4 regions of the Streptomyces sp. NBC_00376 genome follow, and region 1 is predicted to be linked to each of the others. Evidence: riboswitches for the same ligand, from Rfam matches in the RefSeq annotation. Region 1 holds a riboswitch; each other region holds the start of a gene.

Region 1 (4,039 bases):
CGGACCTGCGACTTGCGGTGGAACCTACCGATTTGCGGTGGCGTGGCGGGCTCATCATGCGCGGACTCCGCACGCTTCCCGTGGAGTTCACCCCCGGGTCCGCCCACGCAGAAAGTGACACTCCGTCAATTCTGTGACTTTCACGTGATCTGCGCTGCATCGACTTGTGACTCCCGTTCGAACCCGGCTAGGTTCACCGTTCGACTCACCAGTCACACGTCAGCTACCCGGAAGGCAACCCCATGGGCTCCGCGAACGGCAAACACCGTCGCCCCCGTCAGGCACCCGCCATCGTCGTCGCCGCGGGCGTGACCGGATCGGCGATCGCCATCCCGCTGCTCGGCGCGTCCGGTGCCCACGCGGCCGACGCCACGACCTGGGACCGGGTGGCCGAGTGCGAGAGCGGCGGCGCGTGGAGCGCCGACTTCGGGAACGGTTACTACGGCGGCCTCCAGTTCTCGCAGGAGACCTGGAAGGCGTACGGCGGTGAGGCGTACGCGGAGCGCGCCGACCTCGCCAGCCGGGCGCAGCAGATACAGGTGGCCGAGAAGGTGCTGGACGACCGGGGCCCGCGGGCCTGGCCCAGCTGCGCGGTCATCTCCGGCCTGGCCGTGGACGGGAAGCTGCCGGGGGTGGACCCGGGCTCGGTGCCCGCCGACGACCCGGCCGGGAGCGAGAAGCCGGTTGACGACGCGTCGGCGGACCCGTCGGGCGACGCCACGCCCTCCGGGAGCGCCTCGGACGGTACGGACGCCGTGGACGGCGCGGACGGCTCGGAGGGGTCCGGCAAGCCGTCGGGGAAGAGCTCGCCGTCCCCGAAGCCCTCGGCCTCGACCACCCCGTCCCCCGGAGCGCCCGCCTCGCCCGACGCGTCCAGCGGCAAGGGCGGCAAGCACCGCGGCGCGCCGGCCGCCGAGAAGGGGCGCGGCGCGGACGCCGACGGCCGCGAGTCGGGCCGTCACGCATCGCGCGGCGGCAAGGACGCGCGCGACACGGCCGCCCCGGCCGCCGACGGCACGTACACCGTCCACGCCGGCGACAACCTCTGGTCGATTGCTGACGCACAGAAGGTTCCCGGCGGCTGGCCCGCGCTCTACGAGGCCAACAAGGCTGCCGTCGGCGCCGACCCGGACCTCATCCTCCCTGGCCAGAGCCTCGATCTCGATGTGAAACCCAACTGAGGTAAGTCTGATAATCGACTAAAAGCGCCCCAAAAACTGGGGTAGTTCAGGGACCTATGTCCACTTATGTGTAAGTGAGACATGGGTCTCTTTGCGTCAACTGGCGTGTCGCGCCTGGGGGTCCCTTCCGCATCCGGTCCCACCTGCGGAAACGGCAGTTCTTCAGATGCGATTACGTGTTGATTGTCGGATATGTCCATCTTTGAATGTGAGGGTTGCGTATGTTTACGGTCGGAACCGCTCGCACCGCGGGCCCCGTCGACCGTCACGCCGAATCCTGCCGTCGGTCGAAGGGAACAGACGCGTAAAGCGCCGTAGGCAGGAGCGGGGGACCCAGGTAAGCGCCGGGCCCGATCGTCGAAAGACGCATCAGGACCGGCTTGGGGTGAAGTCGCGTGCTAGGACGTGCGACCGGGCAACTCACTTGGCCCGAACCCGACAGCTCACCTCGTAGGCGTCGGTGAGGAGAACCATGCTGCTTTCCAGCAAGGGCAAGCACCGCCGCCCGTCCAAGGCCGTCCGCATCGCCACGCTCGCCGGTGTCGCCGGTGCCGCAGTCGCCGTGCCCCTGATGGGCGCGACCGGCGCCTCCGCCGCCTCCGTCGCCACCTGGGACGCCGTCGCCCAGTGCGAGTCCGGTGGCAACTGGTCCATCAACACCGGCAACGGCTACTACGGCGGTCTGCAGTTCTCGCAGTCCAGCTGGGCCGCCGCCGGCGGTACGCAGTACGCCCCCCGCGCCGACCTGGCCACCAAGGCCCAGCAGATCGCCACCGCCGAGAAGCTCCTCGACATGCAGGGCCCCGGTGCCTGGGGTTGTGCCGGCGCCGGCAACCTGACCAACGACGGCGTCGACCCGGGCGTCGACACCGGCTCGTCCTCGAACTCCTCCTCCAACTCGACCGCGAGCTCCGGCGCCTCCGAGCAGCAGAGCGCCCCGGCCGCCCCGAAGCAGCAGGCCCAGCCGAAGCCGGCCGAGCGCACCGAGGCCCCCGCCGCCTCCCGCTCGGACCGCACCGCCGCCCCGCAGGCCGAGTCGAAGAAGACCGTCACCACGCCGACCGGCGAGAAGGTCAAGAAGGGCGACGGCGAGTACAAGGTCGCCTCCGGCGACTCGCTGAGCAAGATCGCCGCCGACCACAAGGTCAAGGGCGGCTGGCAGAAGCTGTTCGAGCTGAACAAGGACATCGTCAAGGACGCCGACCTGATCTACCCGGGTCAGCAGCTGCACCTGACGAAGTAGTCGCGGCTCGCTCCTCCCCGAGTGCCACCCCGGCCCGGCGCGCATTCCCCCGTATGCGCCCGGCCGGGGTCCTGCCATTCGTGCTCGGGGGAGCGGCGGACCGTTCAACTGTTGTAGTTACTGACCGGTAAAAATCTGACCGTTTGTCCGGCAATGTGTGCCCCCGGGTCCTTTTTCGTCCCAGGGGTCGGGCGGTCGGCCGACTGATCGGGCCGGGCCGGTTAGGCTCTTGTCGCAAGGCCAAAGCGACCCTGCACAACCAGCGTCATATCCCAGAAGGAGATGCCTCGTGCCGTCCATCGACGTCGTCGTAGCCCGGGAAATCCTCGACTCCCGCGGAAACCCCACGGTCGAGGTAGAGGTCGGCCTCGACGACGGCAGCACGGGCCGTGCTGCCGTTCCGTCCGGCGCCTCCACCGGTGCGTTCGAGGCCATTGAGCTTCGCGACGGTGACCCCAACCGCTACCAGGGCAAGGGCGTCGAGAAGGCCGTCCTCGCCGTGATCGAGCAGATCGGCCCGGAGCTCGTCGGCTACGACGCCACCGAGCAGCGGCTGATCGACCAGGCGATGTTCGACCTGGACGCCACCGAGAACAAGGGCTCGCTCGGCGCCAACGCCATCCTCGGCGTCTCGCTGGCCGTCGCCCACGCCGCCTCCGAGGCCTCGGACCTGCCGCTCTTCCGCTACCTCGGCGGCCCGAACGCGCACCTGCTGCCCGTTCCGATGATGAACATCCTCAACGGCGGCTCGCACGCCGACTCCAACGTGGACATCCAGGAGTTCATGATCGCGCCGATCGGCGCGGAGTCCTTCTCCGAGGCGCTGCGCTGGGGTGCCGAGGTCTACCACACGCTGAAGAAGGTCCTGAAGACCAAGGGCCTGTCGACCGGTCTCGGTGACGAGGGCGGCTTCGCGCCGAACCTGGAGTCCAACCGCGCCGCCCTCGACCTCATCGTCGAGGCCATCAAGGAGGCCGGCTACGTCCCGGGCAAGGACATCGCGCTCGCGCTCGACGTCGCCGCGTCCGAGTTCTACAAGGACGGCAAGTACGAGTTCGAGGGCAAGGCCCGCTCGGCCGCCGAGATGACCGAGTACTACGAGGAGCTCGTCTCCGCGTACCCGCTGGTCTCCATCGAGGACCCGCTGTTCGAGGACGACTGGGCCGGCTGGAAGGTCATCACCGACAAGCTCGGCGCCAAGGTGCAGATCGTCGGCGACGACCTCTTCGTCACCAACCCGGAGCGCCTGGCCCGCGGCATCGAGGAGGGCTCCGCCAACGCCCTGCTCGTCAAGGTCAACCAGATCGGCTCGCTGACCGAGACCCTGGACGCGGTCGAGCTGGCCCAGCGCAACGGCTTCAAGTGCATGATGTCCCACCGCTCCGGCGAGACCGAGGACGTCACCATCGCCGACCTCGCGGTCGCGGTGAACTGCGGCCAGATCAAGACCGGCGCCCCGGCCCGCTCGGACCGCGTCGCCAAGTACAACCAGCTGCTGCGCATCGAGGAGATCCTCGACGACGCCGCGGTGTACGCGGGCCGCTCGGCGTTCCCGCGGTTTCGCTCTGCGAACCAGTAAGCACAGCAAGGGCTGACAAGCCCGGCGGGGGTCTTG
Region 2 (4,039 bases), 2.4 Mb from region 1:
CGGTCACCGCGGTGCACCACCGAGATCGTCCGCCGGAAGGAGGCGGGATCCAGCCGCCGTACGGACAGCGGCGTGGGTGACATCGCGGCGACCATCTCCGGGACGACTGCCATCCCGATGCCCGCACTGACCAGCGCGCACACCAGCGCATAGCCGGGCGACTCACAGACCACGGCGGGTGTCGCCCCGGCCTCGGCCAGCGCCTGCTCCACCCCGCGTCGCGGCGGATGCGTGGGCGCGCTGCTGATCAGCGGCCGGCCCGCCAGTTCGGTCACCGGCAGTCTCCCGCTGCCCTCGGACAGCATCTGGCCGACCGCCGTGATCAGCACCAGTTCCTCGACCAGCAGCGGTTCTGCGAAGACCCCGGCGGGCCAGGGCGTCGCGGCGGCCGGCTCGTACACATGGGTCAGCGCCAGATCGACCTCGCCGGCGGCCACCGCCGCCACCCCCTGGGGCGGTTCGTACTCGGTGACCGCCAGCTCCACATCCGGGTGGGCACGCCGGAAGGCGCTCAGCACCGGTGGCAGCAGATGGATGCCCGCCGTGGTGAACGTGCCGACCCGCAGGCGTCCGCCGGACAGTCCGGAGAGGCGGGCCAGCTCATGGCGGGCCTGGTCCATCTCGTCGAGGACGCGCCGGGCGCGTCCGGCCAGCAGTTCGCCCGCGGCCGTGAGCCGGGCCCCTCGGTGGTGACGTACCAGCAGTGCGGCGCCCGCCTCCCGCTCCAGCTTGGCGAGCTGCTGGGAGAGGGCCGGCGCGGTGTAGCCCAGACGTGCGGCGGCCCGGGTGATCGATCCGGCCTCCGCGACCGCCACCAGCGCCGCCAGCCGTGTCGGGTCGTACATTAAGCGTTCCTTTTGGCAGACCCAGAAGATTCCAAGTACATGCTAAAGGCTCTGTCGGGTCAGGGTGGACCCATGGACGCACAACTGATCGCCTTCGCCGGGGTCGCCGCAGGAATGGTCGCGCTGCCGGGCGCGGACTTCACCGTCGTTGTACGCAATGCGCTCGCCTCCCGGAGCGCGGGGGTGGCCAGCGCGCTGGGCGTGGCCGGCGGCCTGCTGGTGCACACCGCCCTGGCCGTCGCCGGGCTCGCCGCGGTGCTCGTGGCGGTGCCCGCCCTGTTGCGTACCGTCCAGCTGCTCGGCGGGGTCTATGTCCTGTACCTCGGCATCAGCGCCCTGCGCGCGGCCCGGCGCCGCGCCCCGGACGGGGACGGTCCCGAGGACCGGCCCGCGGACCGGGGACGCGTGCGCGCGCTGCGGCAGGGCTTCTTGACCAATGCGCTCAATCCCAAGGCGCCGGTGCTCTTCCTCAGCCTGCTGCCGCAGTTCGTCCCCGACGGGCAGCCGCCGCTGCCCAGGACCCTGCTGCTCGCGGCGATCGTCGTCGCGATGGCGCTGGTCTGGTTCCCGGCGGTGGCGCTCCTCGTGGACCGGCTGGGGCGGTGGCTGCGCCGGCCGCGCACCGCGCGCGCCATCGAGGGTGGCAGCGGCGCGGCGCTCACCGCGCTGGGGCTGGTGCTGGTGACCGGCCCGCTGCCGCACTGAGCGCGGGAGGGGCGACGGCCCCGGCCCGCCGGACGGGCCCCGCCTCAGCGGACCCGGCCGTAGTAGACGCTCTTGGTCCAGATCTTCTCCAGCCGCACCACGGAGCCGGTCCTCGGCGAGTGCCAGATCTTGCCCTTACCGGCATAGATCCCCACGTGGTAGACGCTGCGGCCGTAGTGGAAGAAGACCAGATCGCCGCGTTTGCGGTGCGAGGCCGAGATGTGCCGCGTCCGGTTGTACTGCTGCTGGGCCGTGCGGGGAAGCCTCTTGCCCGCCTTCTTGAACGAATAGAGCGTCAGCCCCGAGCAGTCGAAGCGGTTCGGGCCGGTGGCCCCCCAACCGTAGGGCGACCCCTTCTTCGATGCCGCGATCTTGAGCGCCTTCATCGACAGCGTCGCCGCCTGGGCGTCCGTCGCGGCGCCCGGGGCGAACATGGTGCCGCCGACGGCGGCGAGTGTGAGAACCGAGGCCGTACCGGCCCGGACGAGCAGAGACGGGACATGAACCTGCGCAGTCATGCGCAACCCTTCGTCAGCCGCCTGTGAAGGATGACCTGTCGGGTTCGGGCTGGCGAAGTTGCCCGGCCGCGTTCGGCGGCTTCACCCCGAGGGTCGACCGGTGTTCAGGTCGACCCGTTGTGCTCGGGTCCTCCACTCCTGCCGATCCACTTCTGTCGACCAGGCATCCGGACGGCGGCAGGACTCGGCGTCCGCCCGGACCGCCCCGCCGCGGTGGCGGGGGCTTGTCGTCCCAGGGATCTTGACTTACCGGCTGCCGGATTTCCGAGCTTGAACAGGGATTTGTGAGGCTCCTCACGACTGATCCGTTCGGGTGGGCATGGTGATTTTTGACGCTCCGCCGGTGATCCGGAAGGGGTTCGTACCAGGCACGGAAGGCAGGATTCCGCTCACTGTTCACGCGCGAAACGCAAGTTGAATGGTCCCTCGGGAGAGGGACTTCCTACGCCGAACGAGCGAGGATTTTCGGTGAGGCCGTCGGGCGTGTCGAGTACGGGAGTTGGGTGAAGGGCCGCCGGACGGCGAGGCAGGGGGAGTTGGGCGGGCCCCGCCGCCGGCACGCGGGCGCGGGAGTCGGTCAACTGCCCGGTGCAGGGGGTACGGTGACGCGTCCGGCCCGCCGTTCCCCGTCCAGCACGCGCAGCGCCCGGGCGAGCGTGGCGGCGTGGATGTGTGCCTCGCCGCGCTCGTGCATCAAGGCGAGGGCGTCCCGCAGCGCCCGTGACCGCGCCACGAGTGCCTGTGCGGCGCGCAGTGCGCCATAGGTGTCGCTGCCTCGGGCCGGGTTGATCCGGCCTACCTGGTCGAGGACTTCGAGGTAGTGGTCGATGAACTCCCCCTCGGCGCGGGTCAGTGCGGGCAGGGGTGGGAACTCCGGTGGCCGCATCGGGCGTTCACCTCGCGCCGTGCGGCGGGAGTGAGGAATTCCGGCTCTCCAGGACGTGGTCCACCAGCCCGTACGCCTTGGCGCCCGCCGCGTCGAGGATGAGGTCGCGTTCGGTGTCGGCGGTGATCTGCCCCTCGGTGCGGCCCGTGTGACGGGTCAACAGTGCGGTGAGCATCGCGCGGACCCGCTCCAGTTCCCGCGCCTCGATCTCCAGGTCGGACGGCCGGCCCCGCACCGGCTCGGTGAGCTCGGGCTGCCGCACGACGACCCGCGCGCCGGGCAGTGCGTGCCGCCGGCCGGGAGCGCCAGCGGCGAGCAGTGCGGAGGCGCAGGAACCGGCCTGGCCGAGACAGTAGGTCTCCACCTCGCAATCGAGGTACTGCATCGTGTCGTAGATCGCGGACATGGCCCCGAACGAGCCGCCGGGCGAGTTGATGTAGAGCGATACGGGCCGGTCCGGGGCGTCGTGCTCCAGGTACATGAGCTGCGCGATCAGATCGCCGGCCGCGGCGTCGTCGACCGGGGTGCCGAGGAAGACGATCCGTTCGGAGAGCAGCTTGGAGTACGGGTCGAGGGTGCGGGTCCCGTTGGATGTGCGCTCGGTGAACTCGGGCAGTACGTGACGGGCGGTGGGTTGGAACAGCATGGCGATGCCTTTCCTCCGGGGGCTGCACGGGGTCTGTACGGGCGCTGCACGGGGCCGCACCGGTTTCCGTGAAAAATGTACAGGACGTACAGAAGGTTAGGATGGAGGAATGATCCTGGTGATCCACTAAAAGTCCCAGGTAAGAGGCTGTTTTAGCCGTTCGCTGAGGGCGGATATCTCACAATCTCTCTAAGCGTCTTGATCATCAGGCGCCTCGACCCGCCGGGTGCCCCGCAGCACTGCATGGCTGGTACGCGGCGGAACGCGCAGCGGTCGCTTCGTGCAGCTGCCTGTGACACGACTCGAGCGCGGCCTGCTCGTCGAGGAATCCGAGCAGCGGGCGCTGCCGCACTCACACCGCGCGCACCGGGGCACCTCGCGAGGCGGCGGCTGCCAGGGCTTGGTCCAGGGCGACGCGGGCCGGCGGGCTTGACGACGA
Region 3 (4,039 bases), 4.6 Mb from region 1:
CCGCCGGACCTGGGCCGAAGTGCGGGGCTCACGGGTCGCGCAACCGCTGTCGTGGTGCCAGCCTGGAGACATGGCTTGGGCGTCATGGACGACTTGCGGTGTGTTCTCGGGACGCGGTGGCGTGCTCACGGACGAGGTGGGTGTGCTGTCCGGGGACCTGACCGTTCACACGACCTGGGCGGATGACTCGGCCCAGGTCACTGTGCAGTACACCGGTGCGATCGACTGGTTCACCATGTCGGGCAGTCCGGTGCGGTGCTGTTCGGAGGAGGACAGCCGTAGCCTGCACGACGCGGTGGTGCAGGCGGTCCGGGGCGGGGAGGCGGCGACCGTTCCCGTACTGCCCCGCCGCGAACCACGGCGACAGGCGGCGGAACCCGCCCAGGAGTGACGCGGCCCGGCATCACCCCGGGGCGTCGCGGCCATGCCCCACATCGGAGCCGGAGTCACGGAGGGCCGCGGCGACCAGCCCCGAGATCTCGCCCCTCGACACTCCCCCGCCGCCCACCAGCCGGTCGAATACCAGCCCGTCCACACAGGCCAACAGCGTGAGCGTGCGGCCTTCGGCGTCGGCCACCCCCCGCGCACGCAGGAAAGCCCGCACGGCGTCACGAGCCGCGTTCTCCCGCGGCACAAGAATCTCGCGCAGCTCCGGGTGGCGCATGCTCTCGACCGCGCACGCGTAGCGGGCGAGCGACCGCTGCCGCCCCGCTCCCGTCAGCCGCCGCTCGACGAAACCGGCGAGCCCGTCCGTCAGTTCACCGGCGTCGCGCATCACCGGCGCCCGCTCGCCGGCCGCCTGGAGTTCCGCCTGGTCGTGCGCGACGAGCCGTCTGACGAGCGCGGTGAGCAGGGCCTGACGGGTGCGGAAGTACGCGGAGGTGGTGCACGCCATGACCCCGAATCTCGGCCAGGGGGCCTGCCAGGCACTGGAGGACGCGGCGACACTGGCCGCCGCGCTGTCCGGCGAAGCGACCGTCGAGTCGGCGCTCGGCCGCTACGACGCGGAGCGTCGGCCCCGCAGCCAGTCGGTCGCGCGGGCCGCGCGGCAGGCCGGCCGGATGGGCCAACAGCTGTCCCACCCGGCGGCCGTCGCGCTGCGCAACGCGGCGATGCGTCTCGCACCGTCCCGTGTCACGATCCGCACGATCCTCTGCCACGCCGACTGGACACCCCCGAGGCCGGGCTGACCTCGGGACGGAGCACCCGGCCGTGCGGCAGCGGTGTCGCGTACGTCAGTAGGCCCCGAAGACGTTGTCGATGGAGCCGTACCTGGCGGCCGCGTAGTTGCACGCCGCCGTGATGTTGGCGACCGGGTCGTAGCTGTCCATCGAGGTCCCGGGCACGTGGTAGGCCCGGAACGTCGGATCGATGATCTGGAGGAGACCCTTGGACGGCGTCCCGGCGGCGGCGTTCGAGTCCCAGTTGTTGATGGCCCGGGGGTTGCCGGACGACTCGCGCATGATGTTGCGGTGGATGCTGTTGTAGCTGCCCGGGATGTTGTGCTCGGCCATGACGGCCAGCGACTCCTTGATCCAGCCGTCCAGATCGTTGGCGTACTGCGCTGCCGGTGCGGCGACGCCGGCGGACTGCGCCGGAGCCGCCGAGGCGGTGTGGGCGCCGAGCAGCGGCAGCAGGAGAGCGGCGGCGCCCGTGCCCACGGCGATGAAACCGCGGGTCAGCGGGGTGGACTTGCGACGGCGGTACGTACCCGTTGCGGACATGGTGGATTCCTCTCCGTCGCCTGCGAGGTGAGCTGTCGGGTTCAGGCTGGAGATGCCTGGCCGCACACGAGCGCGGCTTCACCCCGAGCCGTTCCGGATTCCGGACCGGCGGCTTACCTGGGTCCCCCGCTCCTGCCGTGCATGGGTGGTCGGATGGCCGGACAGCGGCAGGATTCGGCGTTCCGTCCGGATTGACGGTGACCGTAGGCGAGAAGAGCCGAACGGGACAAGACCCCAATTTCCGAATGCAATTCACCCACAAGATCGATTAACGGGAATTTCGGTAATCCACCTCACACCGCACGACCCGCTCCCCTTGCGCGGAAAGGGAACCGATCCATGAGGCACAGCATCCCGCGGGCCGAACGTGACTCGCGCCACGAATTCACAAAAGCGGGCATTTCGCCCAGCGGCCGCCGAGGCCCGGTGACATTGCCTTTCCGCCCCCCGGTCGTTACAGTTTTGATGTCCTGTTGTCTCCGATTGAGGTGGACGTTGCGCATCTGAGGTTCGCGAACATCACGCCGTACGGCTTTGCCCGTGCGCCCGTCACGCAGTAGCAGTGCTTCGCACTGCCCGTGACCCCGCGTGGATGCGACCTCGGTGCATGAGCCGTCCCTCGATCTTCAGGACCGCCGCATCTCCCTCCGCTCCCCGGTCGCCGCGTGGTGCTCGCATACGAAGCCCCCTTCACTGCGCTTGCGAATGCGAGGAACACCATGGCGACACCCACCACCCCCCACGCCTCCCTCACCTGCTCGGCCCTGGCCTTCCGGTGGCCGGACGGCACCACCGTCTTCGACGGGCTCTCGCTCAGCATCGGCCGGGGGCGCGTCGGGCTCGTCGGCACCAACGGCGCCGGCAAGTCCACCCTGCTGCGGCTGCTCGCCGGTCAACTGCGCCCGTCCCAGGGGGCAGTGACCGTCGGCGGCAGCCTCGCCCACCTTCCGCAGAACATCACCCTCGACACCACGCTGCGGGTGGACCGGGCCCTGGGCATCGCCGAGCGGCGTGACGCGCTGCGCGCCATCGAGGCCGGGGACGTCGACGAGAAGCACTTCGAGACGATCGGCGACGACTGGGACGTCGAGGAACGGGCCCTGGCGACACTGGGGTCGCTCGGCCTCGGCGGCATCGAACTGGACCGCACCGTGGGGCAGTTGTCCGGAGGGGAGACCGTCCTGCTCCGGCTGGCCGCGCTGCTGCTGGAGCGCCCCGACGTCCTGCTCCTGGACGAGCCCACCAACAACCTCGATGTGTTCGCGCGCCGCAGGCTCTACGAAGCCGTCGACTCCTGGCGCTCGGGCGTACTGGTCGTGGTCAGCCACGACCGGGAACTGCTGGAGCGCGTCGACCGCATCGCCGAACTGCGCACCGGTTCGGTGAACTGGTACGGCGGCGGCTGGTCGGCGTACGAGGAGGCCGTGGCCGCCGAGCAGGAGGCCGCGGGGCGGATGTTGCGCGCCGCGGAGGCCGATGTGCGCCGCCAGAAGCGTGAACTGGAGGAGACACAGGTGAAGCTGGCCCGGCGCCAGAGGAACGGCCGGAAGGCGGAGGCCGAGGGCGGCCTCCCGAAGATCCTGGCAGGCCGCCGGAAGCGATCGGCACAGGAGTCGGCGGGCAGGCTTCGCGGCGTCCACGAGGAGCGTCTCGACGAGGCGCGCGAACGCCGGGAGGAGGCCGCCGACGCGATCCGCGACGACGCCGAGATCCGCGTGAGCCTCCCGCACACGGCGGTGCCCACCGGGCGCACCGTGCTGCGCCTGAACGGGCTGCGCCCGCGGTTCGGCAGGCTGCGCGAGGGCACCCTCCAGGTGAACGGGCCGGAGCGCATCGCGCTCGTCGGCCGCAACGGCGCCGGCAAGACGACGCTGCTGCGCACGCTCACCGGTGAGCTGGCCCCGTTGTCCGGCGATGCCAGGACCTTCGTACCGGTGCGGTTCCTGCCGCAGCGGCTCGATGTGCTGGACGACGGACTGAGCGTCGCGGCGAACGTGGCCCGGATGGCGCCCGGGGTCACCGACAACCACATCCGCGCCCAGCTCGCGCGCTTCCTCTTCCAGGGCAAGCGCGCGGAACAGCCGGCGGGCACACTGTCGGGCGGCGAACGCTTCCGTGCCGCCCTCGCGGCGACGATGCTCGCCGCACCGGCCCCGCAGTTGCTGATGCTGGACGAGCCGACCAACAACCTCGACATCGCCAGTGTGCGGCAGCTGACCGGTGCGCTCGACTCCTACGAGGGCGCGCTGCTGATCGCCAGTCACGACCTGGCCTTCCTCGAATCGGTCGGTGTCACCAGGTGGCTGCTGGTCGGG
Region 4 (4,039 bases), 4.0 Mb from region 1:
GCCGCGGGTGTCGAAGCCGGTGGTGACCATGACCGTGCCGACCGCCCCGGTCAGCTCGGCGACCGCGCGCTCGAAGCGCTCGGCCACGTCGTCGGGGTCGGTGCCCGGCCGGATGATGTCGTTGCCGCCCGCGCAGAAGCTCACCAGGTCGGGTGCGAGCTCCTTGGCGCGCGGCACCTGCTCCTCGACGATCTGGTCGAGGAGGCGTCCGCGTACGGCGAGATTGGCGTATCTGAAATTCCCGTGCGCGGAGCCTTCCGCGCCCGTCGTATCGGGGTCCGGGAGCTGGTCCGCGAGAAGTACCGCGAATCGGTCCGCCCAGCCGACGAAGGTCCCGTCCGGGCCGGGGTCGCCGACTCCCTCGGTGAAGCTGTCGCCGATCGCCGCGTACGACCCGATGACGCCCTGTCGGTTGTTGACGCCACGTTGGTTTTTTCTCGAATCGTCTGCCACAAACGCTTATCCTGCACCGCCGAATGTGACCTACGCGACCGTAATAAAGGGTTGACGGGTGGTGAGATAGACCACCCGGTCAGTTTTTGGTAAAGGGGGAATAAGCAGAAGGGGCGGTGCGCCGCCGCGCACCGCCCCTTCCGTGTTGCTCAGGTCATGCTTTGTCGCTCAGCTGCCCGGCCGTTCGGCTCAGACGTAGATGCCGTGCGAGGCCAGGAAGGCGATCGGGTCGATGTCCGAGCCGTACGCCGGGCCCGTGCGGACCTCGAAGTGCAGGTGCGGGCCGGTGACGTTGCCGGTGGCGCCGGAGAGGCCGACCTGCTGGCCGGTGCTCACGGCCTGGCCCGCCGAGACGGAGATGGAGGACAGGTGGCCGTACTGCGAGTAGTGGCCGTCGGCGTGCTTGACGACGACCTGGTTGCCGTACGCGCCGCCCCAGCCCGCGGCGACGACGGTGCCGGAGGTGATGGACTTGACGCTCGTGCCGGTGCCGACGGGGAAGTCGATGCCGGTGTGGCTGCCGCTGGACCAGTTGGAGCCGGAGGCGCGGTAGTTGGTGGTGTGATTGCCGGGGACCGGGTGGACGTAACCGGAGCCGGTGTTCTGGGTGACGGCCGGGGCGGAGGCCGGGGCCTTGGACTCCGGGGCGGCGGCGGAGGACTTGGCCGGGGCGGACTTCTCGACGACCACCGAGGGCGCCTTCGACGGGAGGGCCGAGCCGGTGCCGGCGCCGGTGGGCGCGGCGTTGCCGGAGGCCTTGACGCCGAGGGTCAGCTTCATGCCAGGGAAGATCAGGCTGGGGTCCTCGCCGACGACCGTGCGGTTGTCCTGGTACAGCTTCTGCCAGCCGCCCTTGATCTGGTGCTCGGCGGCGATCTTCGACAGGTAGTCGCCGGAGACGACGGAGTACGTCGTGGTGGCGGCCTGCTTCTGCGCGGCCGGGGCGGCGTGCGTGGCGGCAGCCGACTGCGGCGCGGCGGCCGGGGCGGCCTGCTCCGCGGCCTGGGCACCGGTGGCGCCGAGCAGCGGCAGTGCGACGACGGCGCCGCCGGCGCTCACCGCGGCGACGCCACGGGCGATCGTGCTGATCTTCGAACGACGGTGCTTACCCGATATGGGCATGGCGTGTTTCCTCTCCGGCGCCTGCGAGGTGAGCTGTCGGGTTCGGGCTGGAGATGCCCGGCCGCGCTGAGCGCGACTTCACCCCGAGCCGGCCGGATTTCTCCGGTCGGCGGCTTACCTGGTTCCCCCGCTCCTGCCACGCGATGAGTGGATGTGAATTCCGGACGGCGGCAGGATTAGGCGGTCCGACCGGATTGACGGTGACCGTAAGCGAGTCGGGATGACGAGAACAAGCCACGGGTTCCACACGGGAATCCGCGCCGGGGAAATCGGCGCGGAATTCCGGTCACACTCCGTGGATTAAGGATCTTGGCTTTCCGCGCGGCGCACGGATTACCCGACTCTCCCGTCGCCACACACCGTCACGGATATGATCCCGCTCACGAGGCATCCCCCATGTCCCTTATAAGCAGGCCATGTTCGGGCATATGCCCCTATTACGGACATATGCCTCTCATCATCCCCGTCGGAGCCTCAGCACCCGGGCGTCGAGATCACCCCGGAGCCCGGTGTGCAGCCCCTGGTGCAGCAGTGCCGAACCGTGGTGCACCGCCCCCGTGTCCAGGCAGGTGTACGTCGCCGCGGGGTCGAGCCCGCGCAGCCGCAGTACCGGGGGCCGCTCCCCGTACCGCTGCGCCTCCAACCACATCAGGACCACTGCGTCGTCCCCATGGACGTACTGGACCGCGCTCAGTGAGCCGCGCGGCGCACGCAGCCGGTACTGCTCGCCCTGCTGCACGACCGGCCGGATCTCCTTGTAGAGGTCCACCCAGGTCCGCGCCTCCGCCAGCTCCGCCTCGCTCCACTCGGTGAGGTCCCCACCGACCCCGAGCACACCGGCCATCGCGCTCACGAAACGGAAGCGCAGCGAGCTGACCCTGCCGTTGAGCTGGTCGTTCGGGCTGTCGGTGACCCAGGCGGCCATCACCCGGGCCGGGTGGAGGTGCCCGAAGCCCTCCTGGATGGCGAGACGGTCGAGCGGGTCGGTGTTGTCGGAGGTCCACACCTGGTCCGTACGGGACAGGATCCCCAGGTCGATCCGGCCCCCGCCGCCCGAGCAGGACTCGAACGCGACCGCGGGATGCGCGGCCCTGAGCCGGTCGATCAGCGCGTACAGGGCGTCCACATGCTCGATCCACAGCTTCTGCGGGTACCCCTCGCCCGGCCAGCCCGCGTCGGTGAAGCAGCGGTTGAAATCCCATTTCACATAGTCGACCGGAGTTTCGGTGAGCAGTGTGTCCAGCTGTTCCCAGAGATATGCCTGCACATCGGGGCGGGCCAGATTGAGCACCAGCTGGTTGCGGTACTCCGTCCGCACCCGCCCGGGGAAGTGCTGAACCCAGTCGGGATGCGCGCGATAGAGATCACTGTCGGCATTGACCATTTCCGGCTCGACCCAGATACCGAACTGCATACCGAGCCCGTGCACTTCGTCGGCGAGCGGCTTCAGCCCGCCGGGGAAGCGGTCCGGATTCGGTGTCCAGTCACCGAGCCCGGCCCGGTCGCTGGTCCGCTGCCCGAACCACGCGTCGTCCACGACGAACAGCTCGACGCCCATCGCCGCGGCCCGCTCGGCAAGGGCCCGCTGCTGGTCCAGCGAGATGTCGAAGCCCGTCGCCTCCCAGGAGTTGTAGAGCACCGGCCGCAGGTTCGCCGCGTCCGGGATCACATGGGCCAGCTGCCAGGCGTGCCAGGCGCGGCTCGCCCCGCCGAACCCCTGCCCGCTCCACAGACCGGCGAAGACGGGCGTGGTGTACGACTCCCCCGGCGCCATCCGCAGCAGTCCGGAGTCGTCGTAGCCGGCGCCTCCGGTGATCTGTACGAGCCCGTCGGGCAGCCGCTGCACGGAGATCCGCCACGACCCGGACCAGCCGAGTGCGCAGCCGTACACCTCGCCGCTCTCCTCGGTCGCGGCGCCGTCGGCGTCCAGCGCGACCCAGGGCAGGAACTGGTGGCCGGTGTGGCCCCGCCTGCTGGAGATGACGCTCTCGCCATGGATCAGCTCCGCCCGTTCGAGCCGTGATTCCGCCGCCCAGCGCCCGTGCAGCCGGCTCAGCCGCCAGCCGTCGCGGGCGGGCAGCGACCAGGCGGCCGCGTCGGCGCGCAGCAGTTCCAGCGGCGGGCCGTCCGGGCCGGCGTGGGCGACGGTGGCCCACCGCTCCACGACGTCGGAGTCGTCCCGCATCCGGTAGTGCAGGGTCAGGGCGAGCCGGTGCACCGAGTCGATGAAACCGATCCGCAGCTCGTCCCCGTCCGCCTCGGCCGCGCCGAAGGCCCACTCGGTACCCCGGACCTCGGGGGTACGCACCGAGAGGGCCGGGCGGACGAACCTGGGCCCGCCCTCCACCGGATACTCCTCCCGGCCGTCGAGGTGGGACTCGAAGGCCCTGAAGGGCAGCTCCGGTGCGGCGGCCAGCGCCTCGGCCGCCGCGAGGCCGATCCTCGGCCCCCAGTGCAGATGGAC

What was found. Region 1 has a riboswitch for cyclic di-AMP ahead of OG842_RS23620 (transglycosylase family protein). Riboswitches for the same ligand answer to the same signal wherever they lie in the genome.
Region 2: another riboswitch for cyclic di-AMP. It lies ahead of OG842_RS34280 (C40 family peptidase); the one in region 1 lies ahead of OG842_RS23620 (transglycosylase family protein).
Region 3: another riboswitch for cyclic di-AMP. It lies ahead of OG842_RS02950 (transglycosylase SLT domain-containing protein); the one in region 1 lies ahead of OG842_RS23620 (transglycosylase family protein).
Region 4: another riboswitch for cyclic di-AMP. It lies ahead of OG842_RS05420 (M23 family metallopeptidase); the one in region 1 lies ahead of OG842_RS23620 (transglycosylase family protein).

The regions. Positions count from the first base shown of each region.
Region 1 is NZ_CP107960.1:5,216,919-5,220,957, forward strand. Features, by position in the region: gene OG842_RS23610 (cytochrome P450 family protein) at 1-137, shown strand, start outside; gene OG842_RS23615 (transglycosylase family protein) at 243-1,181, shown strand; cyclic di-AMP (ydaO/yuaA leader) riboswitch at 1,482-1,653, shown strand; gene OG842_RS23620 (transglycosylase family protein) at 1,654-2,424, shown strand; gene eno (phosphopyruvate hydratase) at 2,714-4,003, shown strand.
Region 2 is NZ_CP107960.1:7,630,637-7,634,675, forward strand. Features, by position in the region: gene OG842_RS34270 (LysR family transcriptional regulator) at 1-845, opposite strand, end outside; gene OG842_RS34275 (LysE family translocator) at 918-1,550, shown strand; gene OG842_RS34280 (C40 family peptidase) at 1,595-2,068, opposite strand; cyclic di-AMP (ydaO/yuaA leader) riboswitch at 2,072-2,244, opposite strand; gene OG842_RS34285 (hypothetical protein) at 2,646-2,954, opposite strand; gene OG842_RS34290 (ATP-dependent Clp protease proteolytic subunit) at 2,962-3,597, opposite strand.
Region 3 is NZ_CP107960.1:619,455-623,493, forward strand. Features, by position in the region: gene OG842_RS02935 (hypothetical protein) at 71-391, shown strand; gene OG842_RS02940 (TetR/AcrR family transcriptional regulator) at 404-895, opposite strand; partial or broken gene OG842_RS02945 (FAD-dependent monooxygenase) at 885-1,190, shown strand; gene OG842_RS02950 (transglycosylase SLT domain-containing protein) at 1,236-1,724, opposite strand; cyclic di-AMP (ydaO/yuaA leader) riboswitch at 1,727-1,882, opposite strand; gene OG842_RS02955 (ABC-F family ATP-binding cassette domain-containing protein) at 2,444-4,039, shown strand, end outside.
Region 4 is NZ_CP107960.1:1,177,700-1,181,738, forward strand. Features, by position in the region: gene OG842_RS05415 (SGNH/GDSL hydrolase family protein) at 1-453, opposite strand, end outside; gene OG842_RS05420 (M23 family metallopeptidase) at 643-1,575, opposite strand; cyclic di-AMP (ydaO/yuaA leader) riboswitch at 1,579-1,735, opposite strand; gene OG842_RS05425 (alpha-galactosidase) at 2,033-4,039, opposite strand, start outside.